Regions from separate parts of the Mesorhizobium sp. WSM4832 genome, predicted to be linked through region 3. Evidence: predicted binding sites of a transcription regulator. Region 3 holds the regulator's gene; each other region holds the start of a gene.
The links. Region 3 encodes PhoB, which activates phosphate uptake and scavenging genes when phosphate is short. Its sites were predicted from a motif close to TGTCATNNANCTGTCAT; they were not measured.
Positions count from the first base shown of each region.

Region 1 (10,074 bases), on a different contig from region 3:
CACGGCCTGCGCCTCCGCGCTCGCCGCCTCCTATCTCGCGCGCCAGGACGCCTCGCGGCTTTTGGTGATCGGCGCCGGCGCGCTGTCGCCGTTCCTTGCCAGGGCGCATTCGGCGGTCAGGCCGATCAAATCCATCCGCATCTGGAACCGCACGCCGGCCAATGCCGAAAAGGCAGCGGCCGCCTTGCGCGCCGAAGGCCTTCCGGCAAATGCCGCTGGCGATCTCGATGCAGAACTTGCCGAGGCCGACATCGTCACTTCCGCGACGATCTCGAGCACGCCGCTGGTCAAGGGCGCGCTGCTGAAACCGGGCACCCATGTCGATCTCGTCGGCGGCTTCACGCCGGCGATGCGCGAAAGCGACGACGACGCCATTTCCCGCGCCCGCGTTTATGTCGACACCCGCGCCGGTGCCACCAAGGAAGCCGGCGACATCGTCCAGCCGCTGGCCTCGGGTCTGCTGAAGCCCGAAGCGATCATCGCCGACCTGCACGAGCTCGCGCGCGGCGAAAAACAGGGCCGGCAGAACGACAGTGAGATTACGCTGTTCAAGTCGGTTGGCGCAGCGCTTGAAGATCTCGCCGCCGGCATCGCCGTCTACAAGGCGCTCAGGTAGGCAGTAGGGGTTGGGCAGTAGGCAATAGGGAAGATAAGCCTCTGCCTACTGCCTACTGCGCATTCGGCCAGTAGACGCGCACGCGATGATTGTCCGGATCGAGCGCGACGAAAGTGCGGCCGAAGTCCAGATCGGTCGGCGTCTGCAAGATGTTCAGTCCGCGCTCCGCCCAGTCCGCATGCGTCGCATCGACGGCGCTCGCGTCCGCAACCGCGATCACGATCTCGCCACCTCCGCCGGTCGCCGCAGCCGCCGGCTCCACCGTATGGCGCGACCACAGGCCGAGCTTGAAGCCCTTGTCGAGCACGAACATCACGAAGGTCGGCGAGGACTCGACCGGCTCGCGTCCGAGCAGCTTGGCATAGAAAGCGCCGCTGTTTTCCGGGCTGTCGACATAGAGGATGACGAAATTCGGCGTGGTCATATCTGATCTCCAAAGTGTCTGAACCTTGGGAACCATAGGCGGGCCTACTGTCAGATTCTGGCAGCAGCGATCAGCCGGGAGCGTTTTTCGTGCCGTTCTGGCCGGGCGCGTCGAGCGTCGCCCTCCACTCTTTCAGCATTGCCTGGCGGCGGCGCGGATAGCGCATGTCGGTCGCCGTCAGGTCGGACATCCGGTCGGCGCGGAAATGGCGGAAATCCTGGCGCATCTCGCACCACGCCACCACTACCCGCACCTTGTCGAAGAAGCTCAGCGCGAACGGCCAGACCAGGCGCTTCGATGCCGAACCACCGGCATCGCGATAGAGGAAGCCGAGCTTGCGCTCGTCGCGGATCGCCTGCCGTACGACACCAAGGTCGACGGTCTCGGTATTTTCCGCGCGTGGCCCGACGAGCAGCGTCGTCGCGTCGAGATCCTCCCGCAGGTCGTCCGGCAGCACCGCCGCGATCTTGGCCAGCGCATCGGCCCCGGCAGCGGCCAACCGCTTGTCCGGTTGCTTTGCCACCCAGCGCGAGCCGAGCACGATCGCCTCGATCTCCTCGTCGGTGAACATCAGCGGCGGCAGCATGAAGCCGGGCTTCAGCACATAGCCAAGCCCCGCCTCGCCTTCGATAGGCGCGCCCTGCCCCTGCAGCGTCGCGATGTCGCGATAGAGCGTGCGGATCGAGATGCCCATCTCGTCCGCAAGCGTATGGCCGCTCACCGGCCGGCGGTGGCGGCGCAGTATCTGGACAAGGTCGAGCAGGCGTTCTGAGCGGGACATCGATTTCGTCGTCACGGATGATGGACCATAGGGCTGGGGCGCGCATCACGGCAAGCGACCCGATGCTACGGAACGCCTGTGTCTCATCCCCGTTCTCTCCGCAATGGAGATGCGCGGATTCCTGCTGTTCTGGTCGGTGCTCGCCGCCACGATCGCGGCGCTCAGCCTTGGACCGTCCTTTGCCCATGTGCTGGAATCGCTGCCCAGGCTGACCAGATGGTCGCCGGCGCTCTGGCGCGAGGCGACGGTCTTCAATGCGCAGTATCAACTGTTTCTGTTGGTGGGGGCGCCGCTCGACATCGCGGCGATCCTCTGTCCGGCACTGCTTGCCTGGATGCTGCGTGAAGAACCCTCCGCCTTCCGGTTCGTGCTCGTAGCGACGTTGCTATATGCGGTCGCGCTGGCGCTCTGGTTCGGGCTTGTCAAACCGCCCAACGACATTCTTGCGACCTGGACGCCGGGTCCAATTCCAGAAAACTTCGAAGCTGTCCGGCTGCGTTGGGAAACCGGCCACATGGCGGTCACCGCGGCGAAAGTGCTCGGCTTCGTTTCGCTTTGCTTCGGCCTGTTCAGTGTCCGGCATGGTTGATGGCCACCATCGGAATAGGCCACGGTTTGTTGCGCCGGTAGGCTGAGCTGTGGCAGAAGCGGGCCGAACCGCCGGAGATGACCCTTCTTGAAATCTTTTCGCGACAAACGCCGCGATGGCCGCCCGCATCCCGCAAGGGCGGAACAGGCCCGCCCCCGAGATGCGTTCGCGGCTGGACGCCAGCAGGCAGCGCCCGCCGAGCGCCGCGAATCGAAACCGACGGACCGGCAGGAAGCCAAGCCGCTGCCGCGCGTGCTTGCGCGTCGCGAGGGCGCGTTGCCCGCCGAGCGCCTGCCATTGATCCTCGAAGTCGCGCCCAACGCCGATTACGCGCTGCTGGACAGCGGCGCCGGCGAGAAGCTGGAGCAATACGGCCCCTACCGCATCGTGCGCCCCGAGGGCCAGGCGATCTGGCAGCGAGCCCTTCCGGCGAAGGAGTGGGAGCGCGCCGACGCCGTCTTCACCGGCGACACAGACGAGGAAGGCATCGGCCGCTGGCGCTTTCCAAAGGCGCCGCTCGGCGAAACCTGGCCGATGAAGCATGACGGCATCTATTATCTCGGCCGCTTCACCTCGTTCCGCCACGTCGGCGTCTTTCCGGAGCAGGCTTCGCATTGGAACCATATGGCGGGGCTGATCGCGGCGGCGAAGCGCCCGGTCAAGGTGCTCAACCTGTTCGGCTATACCGGCTTGGCCTCGCTGGTGGCGGCCCGCGCCGGCGCCGAGGTCACCCATGTCGATGCCTCGAAGAAGGCGATCGGCTGGGCGCGCGAGAACCAGGAAATGGCCGGCCTTGCCGACAAGCCGATCCGCTGGATCGTCGAGGACGCGGTGAAATTCGCCGAGCGCGAGGAACGCCGCGGCAGCCGTTACGACATCGTGCTTTTCGACCCGCCGGCCTACGGCCGCGGCCCGAAGGGCGAGGTCTGGCAATTGTTTGAGGACCTGCCGGGCCTCACCGATCTCTGCCGCTCGATCCTGACGCCGAAGCCCTTGGCCGTCGTTCTTACCGCCTATTCGATCCGCGCCTCCTTCTTCGCCATCCATGCGCTGATGCGCGATACCTTCGCCGGGATGGGCGGCACGGTCGAGTCCGGCGAACTGATCATTCGCGAGAAATCGGCCGGCCGCGCGCTGTCGACCTCGCTGTTCTCGCGCTGGGTGGCTTGAATGACTGCACATGACGGCGCGCGCCCTGTCGGGCAGGTCAAGGAAGTCACCAGCCTTGCCAATCCCCTGGTCAAGGACATCAAGGCGCTTGCGCTGAAGAAATTCCGCGACCAGCAGAACGCCTTCATGGCCGAGGGCCTGAAACTCGTCATCGACGCCCTCGATCTTGGCTGGTCGATCAGGACTTTGGTCTTCGCCAAGGCTGGCCGCGGCAACGCGGCGGTCGAAAAGGTCGCCGCGCGCACCGTCGCAGCCGGCGGCACCGTACTCGAAGTTTCGGAAAAGGTGCTGGCGGCAATCACCCGCCGCGAAAACCCGCAAATGGTGGTCGGTGTCTTTGCGCAGCGGACCGTGCCGCTGAAGGACATCCGCGCCAAGGACGGTGACGTCTGGGTCGCGCTCGACCGGGTGCGTGACCCAGGCAACCTCGGCACCGTGATCCGCACCGTCGACGCCGTCGGCGCCAAGGGCGTCATCCTGGTCGGCGACACCACCGACCCGTTCTCGCTGGAAACGGTGCGCGCCACGATGGGCTCGATCTTCGCCGTGCCGGTCGCCAAGGCGACCGAGCAGGCCTTCCTCGCCTGGCGGCGCGATTTTTCGGGTCTCGTCGTTGGAACCCACCTCAAAGGCGCGGTCGACTATCGCTCGGTCGATTTTTCCAGGGGGCCGGTCTTGCTGCTGATGGGCAATGAGCAGCAGGGGCTGCCGGACAACCTCGCCGAAAGCTGCGATCGCTTGCTCCGGATACCCCAAGCCGGCCGCGCCGATTCGCTCAATCTGGCGGTGGCCACCGGCGTGATGCTGTTCGAGATCCGGCGCGGCGCGTTGAAGCTCGAGCCTGACACACGATGAGGACCGCCAAGTGAAATCCTGGTCCCCCTACATTGTCCTGGTCGTCGTCGCCATTGCGCTCGACCAGTGGATCAAGCAGCTGGTCGAGAACGGTCTCGCCTTCCAGGAAAAGGTCGATCTCCTGCCGTTCCTGGCGCTGTTTCGCACCTATAACACCGGCATCGCCTTCTCGATGTTCTCGTCCTTCGGCGATATCGGCCTGGTGGTCATCGCCGTGCTGGTCGTCGCCTTCGTGCTCTATCTCGCCACGCGCACGCCGGCCGGCCATTTCATCGCCCGAACCGGCTTTGCCCTGATCATCGGCGGCGCGCTCGGCAACCTCATCGACCGCGCCGTCTACGGCCACGTCATCGACTACATCCTGTTCCACACGCCGGTCTGGTCCTTCGCGGTGTTCAACCTCGCCGACGCCTTCATTTCGATCGGCGCGGCGCTTGTCGTCTTCGACGAGCTGATCGGCTGGCGGCGCGAGGTGAAGCCTCAGGATCCCGGCAATTGACCTCACGCGGTTGAAACCGCAGACTTCTCACCAGCCAGAACCGAGGAGAAAACCATGCCCGACACCTTCAAAGCCATCCTCGTTTCGCGCGATGCCGAAAAGAAGCAGTCGGTCGATGTCGTCGACCTCACCGATGCCGATCTGATGGAAGGCGATGTCACCGTCGCCGTCGAGGCGACTACGGTGAACTACAAGGACGGGCTCGCCATCACCGGCAAGGCGCCGGTTGTGCGCCGCTGGCCGCTGGTTCCGGGCATCGATTTCGCCGGCACGGTGATCTCCTCTTCGCATGCCGACTGGCGCAAGGGCGATAAGGTGATCCTCAACGGCTGGGGCGTCGGCGAGACGCATTACGGCGCCTATGCGGGCCGCGCCCGCGTCAAGGGCGACTGGCTGGTGCCACTGCCCGAAGGCATGAGCGCGCATGACGCAATGGCCGTCGGCACCGCGGGCTACACGGCAATGCTCTGCGTCATGGCGCTGGAGCGGCATGGCATCGTGCCGGATCGCGGCCCGGTGGTGGTGACGGGTGCTGCCGGCGGCGTCGGCTCGGTCGCCATCTCGATCCTCTCCAGCCTCGGCTACCATGTCATCGCCTCGACCGGCCGCAACGCCGAGAGCCCCTATCTGATCGACCTCGGCGCGGCCGAAGTGATCTCGCGCGAGGAACTCAGCCAGCCGGCAAAGCCGCTTGCCAAGGAGCGCTGGGCGGGCGGCGTCGACTCGGTCGGAAGCCATACCTTGGCCAATGTGCTGTCGATGGCCTCCTATGGCGGCGCGATCGCGGCCTGCGGCCTGGCCGGCGGCATGGACCTGCCGTCGAGCGTGGCACCCTTCATCCTGCGTGGCGTCTCGCTGCTCGGCATCGATTCTGTGATGGCGCCAAAGCCGGTGCGGCTCGAAGCATGGCGCCGCATCGGCACCGACCTCGACCTCAAGAAGCTTTCGACATTGTCGCGCACGATTGGTTTCGACGGCATTGTCGCTGCCGCGCGCGACATCGTCGATGGCAAGGTCCGGGGCCGCGTGGTCGTCGATATGTAGCTGAAAGCGATGTCGCAGAGCGACGGTCGTCCGCGACCGCGGCCGACCGGAATGCGCGCAATCGCTAAAATTCGAACGATCCGTCCCAGTCTTCCATAATTTCTGTCTGGCATGGTTTGCGCATGGTCGCGGACTCCGACATCAGGCAGGACAGCAAAGCCGCGGGCGCTGACGGGCTCATCCCCGATGCGCCGAAGCGGCAGGTGCTCGTCGCGCCGCCGCTGGCTCCTGAATTGCCGGCGGCCAGTCACGAAGGTTTGCCGTTCCTGACGATCGTCGCCATCGCCGTCCTGGCCGGGTTGGCGCATCTCACAGGAGCGCCGATCATCATTACCGTCGGCCTCGCCGCCGCGGCTCTTGCCGGCCTTGCCATGTATCTGCGCAGCCGGCGCGACGAGCGGCGCACCGCCGCCCTGCTCGACGAGACCGCCGCCCGCAGCCGCGCCGAGATCGAGACCCTCGCCGACCGCATGTGGGAGATGCAGGAGAGCGAGGAGCGCTTCCGCGGCCTGATCGACGCGCTCGGCGACCTCGTCGTCCATCGTGATCGCGATGGCCATATCGTTTATGCCAACAGCGTCTTTGCCTCGCTTGTCGAGATCGACCCGCGCGATCTCGCCGGCAAGACCTTGTCCGAGCTCGGCATCGATGTCGGCATCGTTCCCGACGCCGCCTTCTCCGACCATGAATGCCTGAGCTCCACCGATGTCGCGATCCGCACGCCGAACGGGCCGCGCTGGTTCTCCTGGATCGAATTGTCGGTGCGCGACAAGGACACGGGCGCGGTCTCGCACCGGGCGATCGCCCGCGACATCACCGCGCGCAAGCGCGCCGAATCCTCGCTGATCACCGCGCGCGAACGGGCCGAATATGCGAGCCAAGCCAAGTCACGCTTCCTCGCCACCGTCAGCCATGAGATCCGCACGCCGATGAACGGCATCATGGGCATGGCCAAGCTGCTTGCCGATACCGACCTGTCGCCAGAACAGCGCACCTATGTCGGCGCTGTCTCCACGTCGGCCAGCGCGCTGCTCGCGCTCATCGAGGACCTGCTCGACTATTCCAAGATCGAGGCCGGCCGTTTCGAACCCGAGCCGCAGCCGACTTCGCTGCGCGAAATCGCCGACAACATCATCGAGCTTCTGGCCGCGAAAGCCTTCGCCAAGAACATCGGCCTCGGCTGCCATGTCGAACCCGACGTGCCGCAGATGATCACCGCCGACCCCGGCCGCGTTCGCCAGGTGCTGCTCAACCTCATCGGCAACGCGGTGAAGTTCACCGATACGGGCGGCGTGCTGCTCACCGTGGCGCGCGCCCGCACCGAAGCCACCGACACCATCTGCTTCACTGTCGCCGACACCGGCCCGGGACTGCGTGAAGAGGACATGGAGCGCATCTTCGAGGAGTTCGAACAGTCCGACGGCACCTCGACCAGGGTGCATGGCGGCGCCGGCCTCGGCCTTGCGATCTCGAAGCGGCTGGCGGCGGCGATGGGCGGCACGATCTCGGTTTCGAGCCGGCTCGGCGAAGGATCCGAATTCGTCCTCGAGATCCCGGCGGTCGCGGCCACCGAACCGCCGCCGCACCGGCACAATATCCTTGCCGACCGGCGGGCGGTGATCGTGTCGAAAAACGCCATCGAGGCCGATGCCATCGCCCGCACGATCAGGGCCCATGGCGGCACCGTCGAGGTCGCGGCGACGCCAAGCCAGGCCGCTCCGTTCGCCGCCGGCTGCAACGTGCTCCTGATCGACGCCGCGCTCGAAAACAGCGACGGGAGGCTGCTCAGGCGGCTGCGCGACTCAGGCTTTGCGGATTGTGAAGCCATCACCCTGATTGCGCCGACGGACCGCGGCATGCTCGGCGAATTCCGCGCCAGCGGCTACGCCACCTTCCTCGCCAGGCCGGTGCGCGGCGAGACCCTTTTGCGGGTGCTGTTGACCAGCCATGGCTCCCTGCTCGCCCAGCCGCAGCCGGAGCCGCGCGGCGTCTCCTCGGCGCGCAGGCGCGACCAGGGCCTGTCGGTGCTGATCGCCGAGGACAATGACATCAACGCCATGCTCGCCCGCGCCACGCTGCTCAAGGCCGGGCATCGCGTCAAGATCGTCGGCAACGGCAAGGCCGCGGTCGAGGCCGTTACCGACGCCGGCCTCAAGTTCCGCTTCGATGTGGTGCTGATGGACCTGCATATGCCTGTCATGGACGGCCTGGATGCGATCGCCGCCATCCGCCGCCATGAAGAGTCTCTGGCGATGCCGCCGATCCCGATCATGGTGCTTTCGGCCGACAGCCAGGAAAAGACCCGGCATGCCGTGCTCGCCCACGGCGCCAGCGGCTTCGTGACCAAGCCGCTCGATCCCGAAGCGCTCGTCCAGGCGGTTGAGGGCCAGGTTGCCGCCTGAGGAAATTTTTACCCCTTGAAAACCTGAGGTTGCCTGGCTTTCGCGGCCGCAAGATAGCCGGTTGAGGGTATTGTCCAGCCGACAAAGTATTGCCCGCCACGTCGTATCACGGTACTGTCACAATCCTGTTGCACCTACACCGTATCCCCGTGCCAAGAGGGATGGCTCGAAGGAGAATCACTCGTGCATACAGTCATGCCTGAATGTGACACTCGGCCGAATGCCGGCGGCGCCCTTCTCGCCGCCCGTGGCGCCGACGCCGTCGCAAGCGGTGCTCCGCTGGGCCGCATCGGCAACCTCGAAGTGCGGCTCGCCCGCAACGAGGCTGAGATCGCCGCCGCCCAGGAGGTCCGCTATCGGGTGTTCTATGACGAGCTTGGCGCGAGGAAGGACTTGGCCCAGGCGCAGGATCGGCGCGACGCCGACCGTTTCGACCCGCTCTGCGATCACCTTCTTGTGCTCGACACTTCCCTTCCCGGCCCTGAGCACCGCCGCATCGTCGGTACCTACCGATTGCTGCGGCAGGAGATCGCCGCGACTGCCGGCGGCTTCTATTCCGAGGGCGAGTTCGAGCTCACCAAGCTGATCGCGCGGCATCCCGGCCAGCGCTTCCTTGAGCTCGGCCGTTCCTGCGTTTTGCCGGAATACCGCTCCAAGCGCACCATCGAGGCGCTCTGGCAGGGCATCTGGGCCTATATCAATCACTACGGCATCGGCGTGATGACCGGCTGCGCCTCTTTCCATGGCATCGTGCCGGCGGCGCATGCCGAGGCGCTGACCTATCTCGCCCATCATTGCCGCACCAATTCCGCCTGGGATGTTCGCGCGGTTCCCGGACGCTACTGTTCCATGGACCTGATGCCGATCGAGGCGGTGAACACCAAGGCGGCGATCGCCGCCATGCCGCCGCTGGTCAAGGGCTATCTGCGCGTCGGCGCCCGCATCGGCGATGGCTGTGTCATTGACCACGAATTCTCGACCGTCGACGTCTTCGTCGTCATGCCGGTCAAGGAGATCGGCGCCCGCTACGTCAACTACTATGGCGGCGAAGGCCAGCGTTTCGCTGCGTGAGTGAGTAGTGGTGGATACCAAGACTCGCGCTCTTGTCACTACTGACTACTGACTAACCCCTAACCCCCTACTCCCTCACGGAATATCCTCCGGTCTTCGCCCCGGCCGGCTCTTATAGGCTGGAAACGACCAGCCGAACTTAAGCGCCCCGCCACGCACGATGAATGCACCCGCGAAGCCGAGCAGGCTGGACGCCAGCGCCGGCAGGCCGGCAAGATCACCAAGGGTGAAGATGGTGGCGCCGGCAAGGGCAGCCGTGACATAGATTTCGGGCCTGAGCAGAACCGAAGGCTCGCCGGCAAGCAGGTCGCGCAAAATGCCGCCGAAGGTCGCCGTCAACACGCCCGTGATGACCGACACGACGGGCGAGCCGGTGATCGCCAGCCCCTTGGCCGCGCCCATCACCGCGAAGGCGGCGAGGCCGACGGCGTCGAGCCACAGCAACAGCTTGTAGCGGGATTCGACGCGGTGGGCGCTGAAGAAGACCAGCACCGCGACGACGGCGCAGATCAGCACATAGCCGCTGTTGGCGACCCAGAACACCGGCAGGTTGAGGATGACGTCGCGCAGCGTTCCGCCGCCAATGCCGGTGACGCTGGCCAGGAACAGGAACCCGATAATGT
Region 1 is NZ_JBVVQH010000002.1:425,269-435,342, forward strand. It holds gene lhpI (bifunctional Delta(1)-pyrroline-2-carboxylate/Delta(1)-piperideine-2-carboxylate reductase) at 1-616, shown strand, start outside; gene AC0L2L_RS05150 (VOC family protein) at 669-1,040, opposite strand; gene AC0L2L_RS05155 (helix-turn-helix transcriptional regulator) at 1,111-1,821, opposite strand; gene AC0L2L_RS05160 (DUF1772 domain-containing protein) at 1,925-2,410, shown strand; gene AC0L2L_RS05165 (RsmD family RNA methyltransferase) at 2,498-3,580, shown strand; gene AC0L2L_RS05170 (TrmH family RNA methyltransferase) at 3,581-4,435, shown strand; gene lspA (signal peptidase II) at 4,446-4,934, shown strand; gene acuI (acrylyl-CoA reductase (NADPH)) at 4,989-5,978, shown strand; gene AC0L2L_RS05185 (ATP-binding protein) at 6,101-8,380, shown strand; gene olsB (l-ornithine N(alpha)-acyltransferase) at 8,576-9,451, shown strand; gene AC0L2L_RS05195 (trimeric intracellular cation channel family protein) at 9,527-10,074, opposite strand, start outside.
Region 1: olsB (l-ornithine N(alpha)-acyltransferase) is a predicted target of PhoB. The motif match lies at 8,496-8,512, and genes of this name have one in related genera.

Region 2 (10,074 bases), on a different contig from region 3:
GATGCCGGGGCTTCCTTCTGGAGCGCGGCCGCAAGGTCGGCGCCACCGAGAGGATCGATCCGGTGGAGAACCGCGTCGGCTTCACCAAGGACAAGCCGAAATCGGGCGACCACAGGCCGTCCGACGTCTGGCCGTTCCAGCGCTTCAACTGGACCGACCATGCGGCGGACGTCGGCAATATCGTGCGCTACCGGGTGACGGCGATGATGAGCGCCGGCCCAGGCAAGCCGCTGACCAAGGGCGTTTCCAGCGACTGGACGGACTGGAAGACGCTTGCCACCGACGCCGGCGGCGGCTTTTCCTGCTTCTTCAACCGCGGGCTGGTGCTGTCGCAATTCGTCGCCCGCTACATGGCCAAGAACAAGCTCTCGCCCGCTGCCTTCAAGAAGAGCCTGCAGACCAATGGCGACGCCAAGTTCCGCGCCTTCCTCGAGGGCGACCTCGGCCTCCGCATGGTCGGGCTGACCCAAGTTGCCGGCGACGAACTGCATGCAGCGCTTTATGAGCTTGGCGACGCGACGCTGGAGACGGCGCTGATCGGGCTCGGGCCGCGCCTGCATCTCATCCTCGCCAACGGCTCAGATAAAAGCGGCGACGGCAACAAGGACGCGCGCAAGAACCTCAACGACCACGGCATCGCGACCGTCGACCGGATGCTGAAATCGAAGGGTCTCGGCCACAACAAATTCGTCGTCGTGTCCAAGGACGGCGAGCCGAAGATGGTGTGGACCGGCAGCACCAACTGGAGCACGACCGGCCTGTGCACGCAGGTCAACAACGGGTTGCTGATCGAGGACGCGGCGGTGGCGACGCATTTCCGCAAGCATTGGGACCTGTTGAAGGACGCCTCGCCGCCGAAGACCGACCCGGCCAATTTCACGCCGGCGCTGATGGCGGACAACGATGCGCCGAAAACCTTCGCGATCGGCAGCGCCAAGGCGACGGTGTGGTTCACCCGCACTTCCGACGGGGCCGACATGGATGCGCTGCGCGACGTCATCGGCTCGGCCAGGCAGTCGGTGCTGTTCCTGATGTTCACGCCGGGCAAGCAGGGGCTGCACACGCTGGCCGGCCAGCGCGCCAGGGAAAAGGGCATGTATGTGCGCGGCGTGGTCTCTACGCTGAGCGCCGACGAGGGCGGCACCGAGCAGAATTTCCTCGACATCGACCTGGTGAGCAGCGACCGGACATTCACGCCCGACCGCTACGCGGTGGCGCAGCCGCAAGGCCTCGACGCGGCGCTCGGACCGTGGATCGCGGAGGTCAACCGGCGCAGCTTCCTGTCGCAGATCGGCCACGCCATCGTGCACTCGAAGATCCTGGTGACCGACCCGCATTCAAATGACTGCGTGGTGGTGACCGGCAGCCACAATTTCTCGGCGCCGGCGAGCCAGAAGAACGACGAGAACCTGGTGATCGTCCGCGGCCACAGGAAGCTTGCCGCCGCCTATGCCACCTACGCGATGTCGGTCTACAGCCATTACCGCTACCGCTCCTACATCCGCGAGATGCGGGCGCAGGGCAAGACGCCCTGGAGCTATCTCGACGACGACGATCAATGGCTGAAGACCGAGCTCAGGACCAAGGCGCGGGAAATCGCGTTTTGGACGGGGCAGGTTTAGACCTTCTCCCCGTTCACGGGGAGAAGGTGCCCGAAGGGCGGATGAGGGGCAGCGCCGGCGTTCGTAATTGGGGCGCCGGGAGCACATGGTCGAAAGTCGGCGCCGCCCCTCATTGCCCTGCCGGGCATTTCTCCCCGTAAACGGGGAGAAAGAAGCTCACTGTCCAGAACTGTCAGGAGCAGCGTCGATTTTCGGTTGCAGCGGGCGGCATCCGACCTATATCAGGTCACATTTTCCAGCCGGCCATTTTTCAGCATGTCATCCATCATCTCGATCTCCGGTGTCACGAAAACCTATGCCACCGGCTTCAAGGCATTGAAGGAAATCAATCTCGACATCGAGCGCGGCGAGATCTTCGCGCTGCTCGGGCCGAACGGCGCCGGCAAGACGACGCTGATCTCGATCGTCTGCGGCATCGTCAACCGCTCGTCGGGCAGCGTCAGCGTCGATGGCCACGACATCGGCAAGGATTATCGCGCCGCGCGCAGCCTGATCGGGCTGGTGCCGCAGGAGCTGACCATCGATGCCTTCGAGACGGTCTGGGCGACGGTGAACTACAGCCGCGGCCTGTTCGGCAAGGCCCCCAACCCGGCCTTCGTCGAGAAGGTGCTGCGCGACTTGTCGCTGTGGGACAAGAAGGATTCCAAGGCGATCACGCTGTCGGGCGGCATGAAACGCCGGCTGATGATCGCCAAGGCGCTGTCGCACGAGCCGCGCGTGCTGTTCCTCGACGAGCCGACGGCAGGCGTCGACGTCGAGCTGCGCCAGGACATGTGGGCGATGGTGCGGCGCCTGCGCGAGGACGGCGTCACCATCATCCTGACCACGCATTACATCGAGGAGGCCGAGGCGATGGCCGACCGTGTCGGCGTCATCAACCGCGGCGAGATCATCCTGGTCGAGGGCAAGGCCGAGCTGATGCGCAAGCTCGGCCGCAAGCAGATGAAGCTGGAGCTGCGCGCGCCGCTTGCCGCCGTGCCCGACGGCCTGTCGGGTTATGCATTGGAATTGTCTCCTGACGGCAGCCAGCTCACCTACACCTACGACAACCAGAGCGACCGGCCGGGCGTCGCCTCGCTGATCCGCGACCTCGAGGCGGCCGGCGTCCAGTTCCGCGACCTCGACACCAAGAACAGCTCGCTCGAAGAAATCTTCGTCAGTCTTCTGAGGCAAGAGCCATGAACCTGCGCGCGGTATGGGCGATCTACCGGGTGGAGATGGCGCGCGCCTTCCGCACGGTGCTGCAGAGCATCATCTCGCCGGTCATCTCGACATCGCTCTATTTCGTCGTCTTCGGCTCGGCCATCGGCTCGCGCATCACCGAGATAGACGGCATCAGCTACGGCGCCTTCATCGTGCCCGGGCTGATGATGCTGTCGCTTTTGACGCAGTCGATCTCGAACGCCTCCTTCGCCATCTATTTCCCGAAATTCGTCGGCTCCATCTACGAGCTGCTGTCGGCGCCGGTCTCCTATCTCGAGATCATCATCGCCTATGTCGGCGGTGCGGCGACCAAGTCGATGATACTCGGTCTGATCATCCTGGGCACGGCAGCGCTGTTCGTGCCCCTGCGGATCGAACATCCGTTCTGGATGATCGCCTTCCTGGTGCTGACGGCGGTGACCTTCAGCCTGTTCGGCTTCATCATCGGCATCTGGGCAAAAACCTTCGAGCAGCTGCAGCTGGTGCCGCTCCTGATCGTCACGCCGCTCACCTTCCTCGGCGGCAGCTTCTATTCGATCCACATGCTGCCCGGCATCTGGAAGACGGTCACGCTGTTCAACCCGGTCGTCTACCTGATCAGCGGGTTCCGCTGGAGTTTCTACGGCAAGGCGGACGTTTCGGTCGGCGTCAGCCTGGGCATGACGCTGGTGTTCCTGGCCGTCTGCATCGGGATTGTCGCCTGGATTTTCCGGACGGGGTATCGGCTGCGGAATTGACGCGCTCCGGATTCTGCGCTGGAGCAATTGCGAGCCTTCGCGATTAGCCGCAACGTCCGTCCCTGTCGTCATTCTATGGCGGAGCAAGGAGCGGAGCGACGCGCGTAGACCATAGAATCCATTCCGTGACGTCAAAGCGTTGCGACGGTGCAGAATTCTGCTCCGCCGCATCCCTCGGCAAAGGTAACGGCATGGATCCTCGGGTCTGCGCGCGTCGCTTCGCTCCTTGCTCCGCCCGTGGATGACGAAGCAGCGAGGCTTCGGCCAATCGCGAGACGTACCAGCCCGGTTCAGATCGCTTTGATCAGGCGCAGCAGCCCGAGCATCTCCATCAGCGTCCCCCTTCGGAACGCGATGTAGGTCGGCTCCTCGACCCCGTGGAAGCGGCGCTTGAAGGCCGCCTGACCCTGCAGGTTGAAGCGCGAGCGGTTGACCCAGGGCGAGTTGTAGGCGCGCTGGAAGGCGCCGCGCCAGAAACCCGATTCGGCGAAGCCGCTGGGCTCGATATCGAGCAGTGGCGAGAGACCGAGCGTCACTTGCGAGATGCCTTCCTCGCGAAAACGGTCGACGGCGAATTTGGTCAGGCCGACCTCGGCATGCGGCGTCGCATCGACCTGCTTGCGCTTGAAGGAGGTGGTGTAGCCGATGACCTTGCCGTCGCGGAACAGCGGGTCGAAATCGAGGATGGCGAGAAGCCGGCCTTCGGGGCTGTGCAGGAGGAAGCGGCGCATGTCGGCGCCGAGCTCTTCGGAAAAGCGACGATTGAGGAAACCCATCTCCCAGCGCTTGATAATGCGTTCTTTGCGCCAGTCGGCGGAAAGCTGAACTATCTCGTCGAGCAGTCCGTCGCCGCTGTCCTCGGCGAGGGTAAAACCTTTCTTCGTCAGCCAGCGCTCCGAATAGCGCACGGTCTCGTTGCGCTTGCCGGAAAAGTCGTGCGTCGCCAGCAGCAGCCTGGTGTCGATGCCGAGGCGATTGACGTGGTAGCCGAGGCCGGCCAGCACCTTGGCTGTGTCGGCGCCGATCTGGACGAACCAGGGGCCGCCGGCGGCCTCGACGAAGCGCTTGATATAGGCCGGGCGGTCTACCGGATCGGCCACCGGATCGCCCAGCGCGAAATGACGGCTCATCTTGGTGCCGAAGGCGATGTAGCCGTCCCCGTCGCTGAAATAGGACAGTTTCTGCTGCACCGCCGTCGAATAGGCGAGCGAGAAATCGCCGTGGCGGCGCACCAGCGCCAGGCGCTCCTCATCTGTCAATTCGCGCCGCGGCACCTTGGGCGCCACGGCATCGAGAAGCCTGTCGAAGTAGATGCGCAGGGGCGCCATGAGCTCCGCGTGCCAAGAATGGATGACCTGCCGCCCTCAGGTCGCGAATCGCTGGCGACCGATGCCGGTCGCGTCGCGTCAGCGCGATATAGGATGCAATTGGCGGCGAATGAAGGGCAAATGTCCGAAAGCGCCGGCTGTCGCCCATCGGGGGACGGGTGAGAGCTGCGACGCTTGCGCAGGCGGGTCGCACGCCTCGATGGGATGAGCAGGACGCCCGCCGCTTCGTCATCCACGGGCGGAGCAAGGAGCGTAGCGACGCGCGCAGACCCGAGGATCCATTCCGTGACTTTTAGGCGCCGCGGCGGTGCAGAATTCTGCTCCGCCGCGCCTACGATCGAGGTAACGGCATGGATTCCAGGGTCTGCGCGCGTCGCTTCGCTCCTTGCTCCGCCCTGGAATGACGAAGTTAGGGAGGCTCCGGCCAATCCCCGGGGCTTGCGCTGATTCTCGGTGAAAAATCCTGCCCGCCGAGAAGCGGCGACCTGGCCGCCCGCAGCCGCCGGCCAGTTTCCTGGCACAATGGTTTCGACCGTCGTTATGTCTGCGTTGGCAGGTGGCATGCCATGGAGATTGGCCGAAACGCCCGCCGCTTCGTCATCCTCGGGTCTGCGCGTCCGCTTCGCTCGCTCCGCCCGTGGATGACGACGTTGGGGAGGCGTCAGCCAATCCTCAACGTTTGCGATCATGCTCGCCCGCGCCGCTTCAGCGCACTACACCGCGATCTTGCCGCCGCCCTGCTTCGTAATGGTGACGACCGCCGGCCGCACCGGCATGTCCGGCTTGAAGTCCGGCCAGCGGGTCGACGGGTCCTCATAGTAGGACGGGCGGCCAAAACCTTCCCAGTCCTCGCCGCCGTCGCCCGGATGCTGCACGGCGACGAAAGCGGTCCGGTCGTCCGGCGTGAACAGCGGGCCGCACATTTCGGCGCCGATCGGCACGCGGAAGAACAGTTTCGACGTCGCCCGCGCGGCGCCTTCCGTATCGACCGCCCACAGGCCGTCGGTGCGGCCGGTGGCCTTCGGACCCTGGCCGTCGGTGGCGACCCACAGGCGCCCGGCGGAATCGACCGCGCAATTGTCCGGCATGCCGAACCAGCCATGGGCGGTGGTGGCGGTCGAGAAGGTGGCGCCGACATCGGCGACCGAGGGATTGCCGCATTTCAGCAGCACTTCCCATTTGCCTTTGCTGGCGGCGAAGTCGCCGCCATCCTCGACGATCTCGATAATGTGGCCGAAGGCGTTCGCCGCGCGCGGATTGGCGGCGTCGACCTGCTCGGCCTTGCGCTTGGAATTGTTGGTCAGCATGACATAGACCTTGCCGTTGCCGGCATTGGGCTGGATGTCCTCGGGACGGTCCATCTTGGTGGCGCCGAGCAGGTCGGCGGCGCGCCGCGTCTCGATCAGCACGTCGGCCGGGGAAGCAAAGCCGTTCTGCGCCGTCAGCGGACCTTGGCCGAACACGATCGGCATCCATTCGACCGAGCCGTCCTCGGCGAATTTCGCCACATGCAGCGTGCCGTCGTCGAGCAGGTCCATATTGGCCGCGCGGTCATCGGGATTGAACTTACCCGCGGTGACGAATTTATAGACATAGTCGAAGCGCTCGTCGTCGCCGAGATAGAAGACGACGCGGCCGTCCCTGGCGACGATCGATTCGGCGCCCTCATGCTTGAAACGGCCCATGGCGGTGCGTTTCCGCGGCACCGAGTTCGGATCGTTCACGTCGACCTCCACGATCCAGCCGAAACGGTTCGGCTCGTTCGGTTCCTTGGCGAGGTTGAAGCGGTCGTAATGCGCGCCCCATTCATAGGCGCCTTCCGGGATGCCGAGGCGCTTGTAGTTGGCGGCTTCCTTGTGGCCCTCCGGCAATTCGCCCGAGAAATAGCCGTGGATGTTTTCCTCGGCCATCACATAGGTTCCCCAGGGCGTGACGCCGCCGGCGCAATTGTTGAGCGTGCCGATGACCCTGGCGCCGGATGGATCGGCATTGGTCTTGACGCGGTCATGACCGGCGACCGGGCCGGACAGCGCCATTTCCGTGGTCGACATGATGCGACGGTTGAGCTTGCCGTCGCGCACGACCTGCCATTTGCCGCCCTGCTTGCGGATCTCAACGATGGTGCCGCCATGCGCGGCCATCTCGACGTCGACCTGCTCCTTGCTGAGCGGCGCGACCTCGGCGGCCTTCTTGCCGTCTTTCTCGACGATGTTGACGATGCCGGGAAACATCAGATGCGGGTTGGTGTATTCGTGGTTGACGACCAGCAAGCCATGCTCGGCCGAGCCGTCGATCGGGATATAGCCGACATAGTCGTTGTTGTAGCCGAACTGCCGGGCCTGGGCCCCGGCCGACTGCTTCAGCGGATCGAAGTCCGGCGAATCGGAAAACAGCGGATCGCCCCAGCGCAGCAGCACGTCGGCATCATAGCCCGGCGCGACGTGGTGCTTGTCGTCGATGCCGGCCTCGAGCTCGTCGAAGTTGAAGGCCGAGCCTTCCGCCGCGCGCGCCTCGTCGGCGGCGACCAGCGCCAGCGGACTGACGGTGGCGGCGATGGCCGAGACGGCCAGCGAGCCCATGAGAAAGCCGCGGCGCGAGAAACGCGCGGCGATGATCTCGCCCATGGTGCGGTTGTCGGTCGGGTTGACGGGCGGGCCGTCATTCTCCTCGAGCTGGCTGGTGCGGAAGCGGGTCTCAGGGGTCGCGGTCATGGGATTGTTCCTCTGGCTTCTTGAGGTGGCTGGAGTTTCGACCTTTCGACCCCTAAAGCTGAACGATCACATTTTCGTGACATGGGCTTCGACGTAGTTCCTCGGTGATTGGCGAAGCCGTCGATGCCGCCCCCTTTCTCCCCGTCGCTATACGGGGAGAAATGCCCGGCAGGGCAATGAGGGGCGGCGCCGACCTAGCAAACAGAGGCGCCGTGACGATCGCTTCAGCAAACAAGGCCTCGGGCGTGCAATGCTGATGGCCAATGCTGGCGCCGCCCCTCATCTGCCTGCCGGCACCTTCTCCCCGTATAGTGACGTATAGTGACGGGGAGAAGGGGACTTGCCGCGGCTTTCGCCCAATCCTCCACCGCCCAGCTTGACGGTTTCGCCCGCTTCGGAAACAAGGGCTGCGGCCGGCGTGGCGACGGCGCTTCAAAAGGGGGGACGGCGGTGAGTTTCTGGGGACTGGCGCAGCTCGGCATTTCCACGGTGATGTTCCTGCTGGCGGCGATGGCGGCCAAGCAATGGGGGCTGGCGCCGAGCTTCGCCAAGCTCTTGCTGACCCTGGCGCTCTACACGGCGGGCAATCTGATCATGCTGAGGCTGGTGCGCGAGTTCGGCATGTCGGTGTCGTTCAGCCTGTCGGCGGTGATCCAACTTGTCTCGGTCAACGTCGTGGCGCTCGCCTTATTCGGCGAGCGGCTCAATGCTTTCCAAGCAACCGGGATGATGCTGGCGATCGCTGCCGTCGCGCTGATCACGCTCGGGCCCTATATGCAGAGGCTGTAGCTGGACCCGAGAGCTCGAATGAAATCGACCGCCAATGCGCTGCTCAACAGGTTGGAATTCCCCCTGCTGCTGGCCGGGCTGGTGATCGCCGGCGGGCTGTGGGGCCTGGTGGAACTCATGGAGGTGGCGCGCGCCACGACGCCGCATGCCTTCGACACCGAAATCCTGCTCGCCTTCCGCCATGCCGGGCAGCCGGACAGCCCGATCGGCCCGCTCTGGCTGGAAGGCGCGGTTCGCGACGTCACCGCGCTCGGCAGCTCCGCCGTGCTGGTGCTGATCACGACGGCGACGATCGTCTATCTGCTCTTGATCCGCAGACCCTCGACGGCGCTGTTCATGTTCGTGGCGGTGGCGGGCGGACAGGTGCTTTCCAGCCTGCTCAAGCTCGAGGTCGACCGGCCGCGGCCCGATCTCGTCTCGCATCTCGTCAACGAGACGTCGCTGTCCTTTCCAAGCGGTCACGCCATGCTGTCGGCGGTGACCTATCTGACGCTCGGCTCCTTAGCCGCGCGCTTCCTTCCGGACCGCAGGACGAAAATCTTCGTGCTTTGCCTCGCGGTACTGACCACCGTGCTGGTCGGCGCCAGCCGCGTCTATCTCGGCGTCCACTGGCCGTCCGACGTGCTTGCCGGCTGGTGCGCCGGCTTTGCCTGGGCCATGCTGTGCTGGCTTGCGGCACGCCTGCTGCAGCGGCGCAAAATGGTGGCCGACAGCGACTGATCGATGGCGATCGCAGGCCGGCCCGCAATCGGCATTTCAGTCGAGACCGAGCGCCGCGACCTCGCCTTCGCCCATCAGCGGCACGAAGATACTTTTGCCGTCGGTGCCGATGTCGGCGCTGCCCGGCTTGAAGGCGGCGACCACCTGCGGCGCGCCGCCGGGCTTGTAGCTGTAAAGCGTGCCGGTCATGTAGGCGGTGGCGTAGATGGTGTCGCCAATAGCGACGACGCCGTCGAGGTCGGCGAAATTCTGCGCGCCGGGCAGCGGCGTGACCTTCCTGGTGGCGAGGTCGACCGACAGCAGACCGCCGGGCTCGGCGGTGCTGAAGTCGGTCTTGTCGATGCCCTTGCCCCAGGACGCCACGATCAGCCTGCCGCCATCGGCGAACACGCCGTTGGGCGAGGCGAGAGCCGCGTCCTTGACGAACAGTTCCGGCTTGTCGCCGTCGATGCGGTAGATGGCGTCGGCCAGCATGTCGCTGACATAGACCTTGCCGGCGCTGTCCTGCGTCATATCGTTGAGGAAGACGGCGCCCGGCACCGCGATGGTGGCGACCAGCTTGCCGCTGGCGAGATCGACGACGCGCAGCTTGGTGATGTCGGCGGCATAGAGCTTGCCGCCGGAAATCGCCATGCCCTTGGGTGCGTCCATGCCATCGACCCAGTGACGGGTGATGACCTTGCCGTCCATCGACAAGAGCGACAGGTAGCCATTGCCATCCGCTTCGCCGGGATTGCCGGCGATGTTGGAGACGATGACGCGGTTGCGGGCGGTATCGACAAGCGCCGATTCCGGCTGCTCGAAGCCGGTGGCGCGCCAGAGCTCGCCGGCCTGCGCGACAGACATGGCGAAAGCGCCGATGGCGGCGAAGGCGGTTGAGGCGACGAGGTGTTTCATGGGGTGCTCTCCTTGATGACGGCGGAGAGCTAGTATTTCCGATACTTTCCTGGAAGCCGGAACGAGG
Region 2 is NZ_JBVVQH010000001.1:9,911-19,984, reverse strand. It holds gene AC0L2L_RS00095 (phospholipase D-like domain-containing protein) at 1-1,622, shown strand, start outside; gene AC0L2L_RS00090 (ABC transporter ATP-binding protein) at 1,878-2,804, shown strand; gene AC0L2L_RS00085 (ABC transporter permease) at 2,801-3,562, shown strand; gene AC0L2L_RS00080 (phosphatidylglycerol lysyltransferase domain-containing protein) at 3,853-4,890, opposite strand; gene AC0L2L_RS00075 (PhoX family protein) at 5,604-7,601, opposite strand; gene AC0L2L_RS00070 (hypothetical protein) at 8,052-8,390, shown strand; gene AC0L2L_RS00065 (phosphatase PAP2 family protein) at 8,409-9,110, shown strand; gene AC0L2L_RS00060 (SMP-30/gluconolactonase/LRE family protein) at 9,147-10,007, opposite strand.
Region 2: AC0L2L_RS00075 (PhoX family protein) is a predicted target of PhoB. The motif match lies at 7,667-7,683, and genes of this name have one in related genera.

Region 3 (10,074 bases):
CGCCGAGATCGACAGCCTTCATGGCGTCGACACCGAGCGCTGGCTTGACGCCATGCTCAGACGGTACCGTTTGCCGAACTCTTCCTACGAACGCCTCAACTCCGACGGGCGCTGGTACCAAGTCTATGACATGCGCACCGACGATGGCACGTTCATCGGCGTGCGCGTCGATATCACCGACATCAAGGTCCGCGAGAAGGCGTTGCGCGACTCCATGCGCCAGATCGACCTCTACCGGCACGTGATGGACGAGCTGCCTGTAGCCGCTTTCATCAAGGCCGACGATCTCAGCATAGAATTCGTCAACAAGGCCTGGTGCGCGCTGACCGGCCTGCCCAAGGAAGAGGTGATCGGGAAGACGGACCGGGTGCTTTTCGCCACGGACGAAGCTGACGGCTTCAGCAGCTACGACGCCGAAGTCGTGAGGACCGGCGCGGGACGCGAGGTAGAGGAAGCCGTCACCCATCGCGACGGCACGGTGCGGCAGCTGATGACGCGCAAGAGCCGGCTGGTGGCGACCGACGGCTCGGTGCATCTGGTCGGCTCCAGCACCGACATCACCGACGTCAAGGCGCGCGAGCAGGCGCTCCGGCAAAGCATGAGCGAGAACGAGGTGTTCCGCAGCCTCATCGACAATGTGCCGGTGTCGATCTACGCCAAGCGTTCGGACCTCAGGCAATTCTACGTCAACAAGGGCTGGTGCGATCTCACCGGCTTCAGCAAGGAAGAAGCGGTCGGCAAGACCGACGTCGAGATTTTCGGCCCGGACGGCGAAGCCTTCGTCGCCAGCGACCTTGCCGTGCTGCGCACCGGCGAGACGCAGGAGATCGAAGAGACGGTGACGATGCCGGACGGCAGCGTCAGGCACCAGTTCGCGCGCAAGGGCGCGATGATCGCCTCGGACGGCTCACTCTATCTCATCGGCTCCACCACCGACATCACCGAGCTCAAGCAGCGCGAGGCCGAGCTCAGCGAGGCGCGCCGGCGCGCCGTGCTCGCCGACCGGGCCAAATCGGAATTCCTCGCCAATATGAGCCACGAGATCCGTACGCCGATGAACGGGGTCCTTGGAATGGCGGAACTGCTGGCAAAGTCGGAGCTCGATCCGAAGCAGAAGACCTTCACCGACATCATCGTCAAATCCGGCAACGCGCTGCTCACCATCATCAACGACATCCTCGACTTCTCCAAGATCGATGCCGGCCAGCTGGTGCTCGACCCGGCGCCGTTCAATCTCGCCGAGGCGATCGAGGATGTGGCGACGCTGGTGTCGACACGCGCCAAGGAGAAGGACCTCGAGCTCATCGTGCGCGTCCAGCCGGGGCTCGACGGACAGTTCGTCGGCGATGTCGGCCGCGTCAGGCAGATCGTCACCAACCTGCTCGGCAACGCGGTGAAGTTCACCGACGAGGGCCATGTGCTGGTCGACGTAACGGGCGAGCGGGTTCCGGCGGGAACGAGGCTCACCATCTCCGTCACCGACACCGGCATCGGCATCCCGGAAGACAAGCTGAAGCTGGTGTTCGAGAAATTCAGCCAGGTCGACACCTCCTCGACCAGGCGGCACGAGGGCACCGGGCTTGGCCTTGCCATCACCTCGCGGCTGGTCGAAATGATGGGCGGCGAGATCGGCGTCGACAGCGCCGAGGGCAAGGGTTCGACATTCTGGTTCAGCGTCACGCTGGCCAGGGCCGAGCAGGGCGGGCAGCGCATCACGCCGGTCGACGTCACCGGCGCACGCGTGCTCATCGTCGACGACAATGCCGTCAACCGCTCGATCCTGAGCGAGCAGATGGCGTCGTGGACGTTCGATTCCTGCGCGGCCGAAAGCGGCGCCGAAGGGTTGAAGGTGCTGATTGCCGCCGCCGCCTATGGCGTGCCGGTCGATTGCGTCGTGCTCGACTATCAGATGCCCGGCATGACCGGCGCCGAGATGGCGCGCATCGTGCGCAACACGGCGGGTCTGGCGCACACGCCGATCATCATGCTGACCTCGGTCGACCAGTCGCTTGCCAACACCGCCTATCGCGACCTCGGCATCGATGCGCAACTGATCAAGCCGGCGCGCTCCTCGATCCTGCTGGAAACGCTCGTAGCGACCATCCAGCGCCATCGCCACAGCAGCACCGCCGCGCAGCCGCAACCGGCCGTCGGCACCGGCGCACAGCAAGCCGTGGCGGCACAGACGGCGGCGTCCGACCGCGCCATGCTGCAGCCACCGTCCGTGCGCGCGCGCCCACGCCCGGCCGATGCCGGGCGCGGGCTCGACATCCTCGTCGCCGAGGACAATGAGGTGAACCAGATGGTATTCACCCAGATCCTTGGCGAAACCAGCTATCGCTTCGAGATCGTCGGCAACGGCCGCAAGGCGCTCGATGCCTTCGGCAGGCTCAATCCGCGCATGATCCTGATGGACGTGTCGATGCCGGAAATGAACGGACTGGAGGCGACCGGCGCCATTCGCCGGCTTGAGGAGGACATGGGCACCCATGTGCCGATCGTCGGCGTCACCGCGCATGCGCTGAAGGGCGATCGCGAACGCTGCCTGGAGGCCGGCATGGACGACTACCTGCCGAAGCCGATCAGTCCGCGCGCGCTGCTCGAGAAGCTCGAACGCTGGCTGGGCACGGACGCCGACACCCGGCGCAACGCCGGGTAGCCGCGCCAAAGTCGCGGGCCAACGGGATGGGACGCTTACGCATGCGTATGGTGCGATCGCACCATACCAAAGCAAACGCCAAGCTCTGACAATCATGGCATCGATTCTGCCCTTCGGTTACGGGCGGGAGCGGCGACCGCCAACAAGAAACAGTGTCGACTCTACCCCAACGGACCCTGTTTTCGGCGATGAGCTAGGCCATGATCCGCTCTGGCATTCAGGCAACGCGCTCTCGTCCGGTTTTTATTTCCCGGCGGCCGTGATCCGGCTGCCGGGATATTTTTTGTTTCAAAAGCCAGACAAGTCGCTGATTCCGGCGGCAAACTGTGGCCGGTCCACCGAGGCCGCCGCGGACCCCTCCAAGCGTCCCCGTTCAGCCGTTACCGGGCTGACATGAAACTGTCATGCGACTGTAATAATCGAGGGCTATTGCCCTCACCGGGCGCCAATACAACGGGTGCCGAAAGACCATCTTCCGAACAGGAGCAGGCCACATGAGACATTTCATCCGCTCGGCGGCCGTTGCGATTGCAATGGCTGCGGCATCAACCCTTAGCATCTCCGCCGCGATGGCAGCCGACATTTCCGGCGCCGGCGCAACCTTCCCCTACCCGATCTACGCGAAGTGGGCCGACACCTACAAGAAGGAGACCGGCATCGGTCTCAACTATCAGTCGATCGGCTCCGGCGGCGGCATCAAGCAGATCAAGGCCAAGACCGTGACCTTCGGCGCTTCCGATGCGCCGCTGAAGGGCGAAGAGCTCGACTCCACCGGGCTCGCGCAGTTCCCGATGGTGATGGGTGGTATCGTTCCGGTCGTCAATCTCGAAGGTGTCAAGCCGGGCGAGCTGGTTCTCGACGGCCCGACGCTGGCCGATATCTTCCTCGGCAAGATCACGAGCTGGGATGACGCAGCGATCAAGAAGCTCAACCCCGACGTCAAGCTGCCTTCGCAGGCGATCGCGGTCGTTCACCGTTCCGACGGTTCGGGCACTACCTTCAACTTCACATACTATCTCGGCGATGTCAGCGCGGACTGGAAGGAAAAGGTCGGCGTCGACAAGGCAGTGGAATGGCCTGTCGGCATCGGTGCCAAGGGCAATGAGGGCGTTGCAAACAACGTTGCCCAGACCGGCGGTGCGATTGGGTATGTCGAGTATGCCTATGCCAAGCAGAACAAGCTGACCCACACCGATCTGGTGAACAAGGACGGGAAGAAGGTCGAGCCGACGGCGGCAGCGTTTTCGGCTGCGGCGGCCAACGCCGACTGGAACTCGCAGCCGGGCTACGGCGTGATCCTTGCCAACCAGCCGGGCGCCGAATCGTGGCCGATGACGGCGGCTACCTGGATTCTTGTCTACAAGAAGCCCGACGACGCGGCGGCCACGACCGAAGCGCTCAAGTTCTTCGCCTGGTCCTACGCCAAGGGCGACGAGCAGGCCGCTGGCCTGGACTACGTACCGATGCCCGACGCGGTCGTGAAGAGCGTCGAGGAAATGTGGGGCAAGGACATCGTCGATGCGAGCGGCAAGCCGCTCTACTCCGGCATGTAATTCCACGGAATAAGGGGGCGCCTCCCGGCGCCCTCTTGTCTGTTTCGAAATGCGAGGGGCCAGATGAGTGCCGTTTCCGAAGCCGTGACATCGTCCGCCATGCGGAGCAGGGAAGCGACAGTGCGCCGCTTCGCCCTCACAGACACGATCTTCCGGACGGCCACGCGCCTTTCCGCCATCCTCGTTCTGGTTATTCTCGGCGGTGTCGCCATCTCGCTGTTCGCCGGCTCGTGGGAGGCGCTGTCGAAGTTCGGCTTCTCCTTCCTGACCACCGAATCCTGGAACCCCGTCACCGAGAATTTCGGCGCTTTGGCGCCCATCTACGGCACTGTCGTCACCTCGGCCATCGCCATCATCATCGCCGTGCCGATCGGCATCGGCATCGCCATCTTCCTGACCGAGCTTTGCCCGCGACCGCTCCGGCGCCCTATCGGCATCGCCGTCGAGCTGCTGGCCGGCATCCCCTCGATCATCTACGGCATCTGGGGCCTGTTCGTCTTCGCGCCATTCCTGCAGACGACGATCCAGCCCTTCGTCATCTGGCTCTTCAAAGGCATCCCCGGCCTCAACAGCCTGTTTGCCGGCCCGCCCTACGGCATCGGCCTGCTGACCTCGTCGCTGATCCTCGCCATCATGGTGCTGCCGTTCATCACCTCGATCACCAAGGACGTGTTCGACACCGTGCCGGCGGTGCTGAAGGAATCGGCATATGGCATCGGCTGCACGACCTGGGAGGTGACCCGGCGCGTGACGATCCCCTATACCCGCATCGGCATCATGGGCGGCGTCATGCTCGGCCTCGGCCGTGCGCTCGGCGAGACGATGGCCGTCACCTTCGTCATCGGCAATGCGCACCGCATCAGCGCCTCGCTGTTCGCGCCGGGCACGACGATCTCGGCAACGATCGCCAATGAATTCACCGAGGCCGACGGCGACCTCTACACATCCTCGCTGGTGTCGCTTGGTCTGATCCTCTTCATCATCACCTTCATCATCCTTGCCATCGCGCGCTACATGCTGATGCGCATCGACGCCCGCACGGGAGCCTGACCGATGTCGACGTCCCTTGCACTCCACAACAGCCGCAAGCGAAAGAACGGCGTGATGATGACGCTTTGCGTCATCGCCGCCGGCATCGGCCTCGCCTGGCTGGCGCTGATCCTCGGCGCCCTGCTCTACAAAGGACTCTCGGGGTTGTCGCTGTCGGTGTTCACGCAAATGACACCGCCGCCCGGCGATGCCGGCGGCCTGCTCAACGCCATCTACGGCAGCATCGTGATGACCATCATCGGCATCGTCGTCGGCACGCCGATCGGCGTGCTGGCCGGCACCTACATGGCCGAGTATGGTCGCTTCTCGAAGCTCACCACGGTGGTGCGCTTCATCAACGACATCCTGTTGTCGGCCCCCTCGATCATCATCGGCCTGTTCGTCTATGAGCTGCTGGTGCGGCCGATGGGGCACTTCTCGGCGATTGCCGGCGCCGTAGCGCTGTCCATCCTGGTGATCCCCGTCGTGGTGCGCACCACCGAGGACATGCTCAACCTTGTGCCCAACGCACTGCGCGAAGCGGGCGCCGCCATCGGCGCGCCGCGCTGGGTGGTGATCCGCTCCGTCGCCTATCGCGCGGCCCTGTCCGGTATCGTCACCGGCATCCTTTTGGCGATCGCCCGTATTTCCGGCGAGACGGCGCCGCTTCTCTTCACCGCGCTCAACAACCAGTTCTGGTCGAGCAATCTCAATGCCCCGATGGCCAGCCTGCCGGTGACCATCTTCCAGTTCGCTCTCAGCCCCTACGAGGAATGGCAGCAGCTGGCCTGGACGGGCGCACTCATAATCACCCTGACGGTTCTCGGCCTGAGCGTCATCGCCCGCAGCCTGACCGGACGCAGAGAGGACAGATGAAACCGATGTTGTCCACCGACCTGAACGCACCCGACACGACCGTCGAGAAGGCCAAGATCGAGGTCAAGAACCTCAACTTCTACTATGGTCAGTCGAAGGCGCTGAAGGACATCAACCTGTCCCTGCCCGAGCGCAGCGTGACCGCCTTCATCGGGCCGTCGGGCTGCGGGAAGTCGACGCTGCTGCGCGTGCTCAACCGCATCTACGAACTCTACCCGAAGCAGAGCGCGGAAGGGCAGGTGCTGCTTGACGGCAAGAACATCCTCGACCGCTCGCAGGACCTCAACCTGCTGCGCACCAAGATCGGCATGGTGTTCCAGAAACCGACGCCGTTCCCGATGTCGATCTACGAGAACATCGCCTTCGGCGTCAGGCTCTACGAGAAGATCGGCAAGGCCGAGATGGACAGCCGCGTCGAGCAGGCGCTGAAGCGCGCGGCGTTGTGGAACGAGGTCAAGGACAAGCTGAACGCCAGCGGCCTCAGCCTCTCCGGCGGCCAGCAGCAGCGTCTGTGCATCGCCCGCACCGTGGCGGTGAAGCCCGAGGTCATCCTGCTCGACGAGCCGGCCTCGGCGCTCGATCCGCTGTCGACCGCCAAGATCGAGGAACTGATCGACGAGCTGCAGGCCGACTACACGATCGTCATCGTCACCCACAACATGCAGCAGGCGGCACGTGTGTCGCGGCAGACGGCGTTCATGTATCTCGGCGAGCTGGTGGAGTTCGACCGGACCGAGAAGATCTTCACCTCGCCCCGCGAGAAGCGCACGCAGGACTACATCACCGGCCGCTTCGGCTGAGTTCATACGAGGACATCATCATGGCCGAACATACCGTCGCTTCCTTCGACGAGGATCTGAGGCAGATCAGCCGGCTTATCAACGACATGGGCGACCTTGCGGCCTCCATGGTCGGCGCATCGGCCAGGGCCCTGCTCGAGACCGACAATGCGCTGGCGCAGCGCGTCGTCTCCGACGACGCCATCATGGACGCGCGCCAGCGCGAACTTGACGACCGCGCCATCACGCTGATCGCCAAGCGCCAGCCGATGGCGGACGATCTTCGCCATGTGGTCGGCTCGATCCGCATGGCGGGCGACCTCGAACGCATCGGCGATCTCGCCAAGAACATCGCCAAGCGCGTCGGTTCGGTGGGCGTCAGCGCCGCGCCACGCGATCTCACGCATTCGATCGATTCCATGGCGCAGCTGGTGCTGATCCAGGTCCAGGCCGTGATCCAGGAATACACGGTGGGCGACGCCACGGCGCTGGCCAAGCTTCGCAACGACGACGAACGCATCGACGTCAAATACACGTCCGTCTTCCGCGAGCTCCTGACCTACATGATGGAAGACCCGCGCAACATCACCGCTTGCACGCATCTTCTGTTCTGCGCCAAGAACCTCGAGCGCATCGGCGATCATGTGACCAACATCGCCGAGAACGCCTATTATGTGCTGACCGGCACGCAATTGCCCGCGAATCGTCCGAAGCAGGACGAGATGTCGGCGCCGGCGGCCTGAAGGGTAACTGGCAATGATCGCGCCACGCATCATGGTGGTGGAGGACGAGGAGCCGCTAGGAGTGCTGCTCCGCTACAACCTCGAATCCGAGGGTTACCAGGTCGAAGTGGTGACCCGCGGCGACGAGGCCGAAATCCGCCTTCAGGAAAACGTTCCCGACCTGCTCGTGCTCGACTGGATGGTGCCGGCGGTTTCCGGCATCGAGCTTTGCCGACGCCTCAGGATGCGGCCCGAGACCGAGCGGCTGCCGATCATCATGCTGACCGCGCGAGGCGAAGAAAGCGATCGGGTTCGAGGTTTGTCCACCGGCGCCGACGATTATCTGGTCAAGCCGTTCTCGACGCCGGAGTTCATGGCGCGCGTCAAGGCGCTGCTGCGCCGCGCCAAGCCAGAGGTGCTGTCCAGTGTGCTCAAGGTCGGCGACATCGTGCTCGACCGGGAATCGCATCGCGTCTACCGCAAGAAGAGCGAGATCAGGCTCGGCCCGACCGAGTTCCGCCTGCTCGAATTCATGATGCGTCACCCCGGCCGGGTGTTCTCGCGCAGCCAGTTGCTCGACAATGTCTGGGGCGAGACGATCTACATCGACGAGCGCACCGTGGACGTCCATGTCGGCCGCCTACGCAAGGCGGTCAACAACGGCCGCATGCCGGACGTCATCCGCACCATCCGCGGGGCGGGCTACGCGATCCGCGAGGATTAATGCATGTCGCGCAAAAGTGTGCAGCGGTGTTTTGCCAAAACGACATGCATAAAAACAAAGACTTAAAGCGCGCGCCTGAATCCGTTTCAGCGACGCGCTTTAGAGCCCTTCGATCCGATTAATAGCCTGAATCTCGCGAGAGGAAGAAGCCGCCTCCGGATGATATTCGCTTCGAGTCGGCATCACTGAATCGGGACGTCAGAGGCAGCTGCTAAACGACGCTGGATATCTTCGACCAACCGGCCTGCTTCCTCCGCGATTGCCAATATTGTGCCCGACCGTCGCGAGATCGCGAAAGGCAGGCCGGCAAAATACACGCCGGGAGCGCCTGCGAACCCGTTCTCGTGCAACGGTTGGCCGTGTGCATCGAGCACCTCGGGAACGCGCACCCACCCGAAATCCCCCCTGAACCCAGTGCACCAGATCACCGTTGTGATCCCCCTGGCGTCGAGATCGATTGATCGGACCGGTGGATTGGGCAGCAGCGCGGCAATCACCTCGGCCGGGTCCGGCTCAGCCCGCGGGGCATCGATACCGTTGCGCTCGATATACTCGTCGATCTGGCTTCGAATTCTTGCGGAGCCCTCGTCTGCATGGCGGACATGCGCTTCTGCCTCGTCGCTGAACGAGAGGTGTCCGGCGTCGACGCCCGTGAGCCGGCCCAGAAGGACAACGCCTTGCGCGCTGAGGGACTGCAGGCTGATCGTATGGAGCGCTCCTGTCAGCGGCCTTCCGGGAATGGGTCCCTGCTGAAGCATTTCCCTGCGCGTCACATCTATCAATCCGGAAAGAACCATCCAGACACTGATGTGGCGACCCCGATACATGCGGGGCAGTCGGCCGACCCGGCTGCTTGCAAGAAATACGGTTCGCCCCGCCTGGACCAAGTCCTCGGCGATTTGGCCGCCCGACTGGGCGCTGCCGATCACCAGGACGGCCCCATGGTCGAGACCGGATGCGTTGCGGTAGGCCGATGCATCGATCTGTCGGATGTTGAGCGGCAGCAAAGCAGAGAAAGGTGGGCGCGCCGGACAATTCTGGTTGCTGCTGGCGATCACCACGTTCCTCGCCCACAGGGAGCCGTTCGGAAGGGTCAGCCGGTAGAGGCCGCCGCTGGCAACAAGGTCGGTCACCGGCGTACCGGTTTCCACCGGAAGGCCATACCGCCCGGCATAGTCCTCCAACAGCGCGACAAACTCGCCGCTTGTCATCGCACCGTCGGGATCTGGGCCGACATAGGTATCCCCGGGCATGACTGTTTGGCTGTTGGGTGTGTTAATCCGAAAGGAGTCCCAGCGCTGGGTTCGCCAGGTCTCGCCGATGCGACCTCGCTCAAATACTCTATGGCGCAAGCCGCGCTGCTTCAGCGCATGACTGACGCCTAGCCCCGCCCAACCGGCACCGATGACGGCGGCATCAAGAACGTCCGTTCCGCTCGTCATTACGCTCCCCTCTGATTGTCAACCTATTGTATTTTGCGCAATCAGCAATGGCGGGCCTTCTGGTACCGCGGCGTCTGCTTCACAACCCGTCGGACTTCTTCAACTCTTTCGACCCGTTGCGGACATTCTCAGCGAACGTTTGCCGCCTGGAGCGCTTCAGCTTTTGACGGAATCGCCGACCCCGATGGTGCTCGCGCGTATCCACAGCAATCCGGCCAGCCAGGCGATGGCTGTCGCAAGAACCACTAAGCCCAGGTCAAGAGCCCACTCCGGCACGAACGCACGGAGCG
Region 3 is NZ_JBVVQH010000008.1:9,162-19,235, forward strand. It holds gene AC0L2L_RS13095 (response regulator) at 1-2,659, shown strand, start outside; gene pstS (phosphate ABC transporter substrate-binding protein PstS) at 3,154-4,212, shown strand; gene pstC (phosphate ABC transporter permease subunit PstC) at 4,276-5,262, shown strand; gene pstA (phosphate ABC transporter permease PstA) at 5,266-6,117, shown strand; gene pstB (phosphate ABC transporter ATP-binding protein PstB) at 6,114-6,917, shown strand; gene phoU (phosphate signaling complex protein PhoU) at 6,938-7,639, shown strand; gene phoB (phosphate regulon transcriptional regulator PhoB) at 7,653-8,342, shown strand; gene AC0L2L_RS13130 (flavin-containing monooxygenase) at 8,525-9,784, opposite strand; gene AC0L2L_RS13135 (hypothetical protein) at 9,941-10,074, opposite strand, start outside.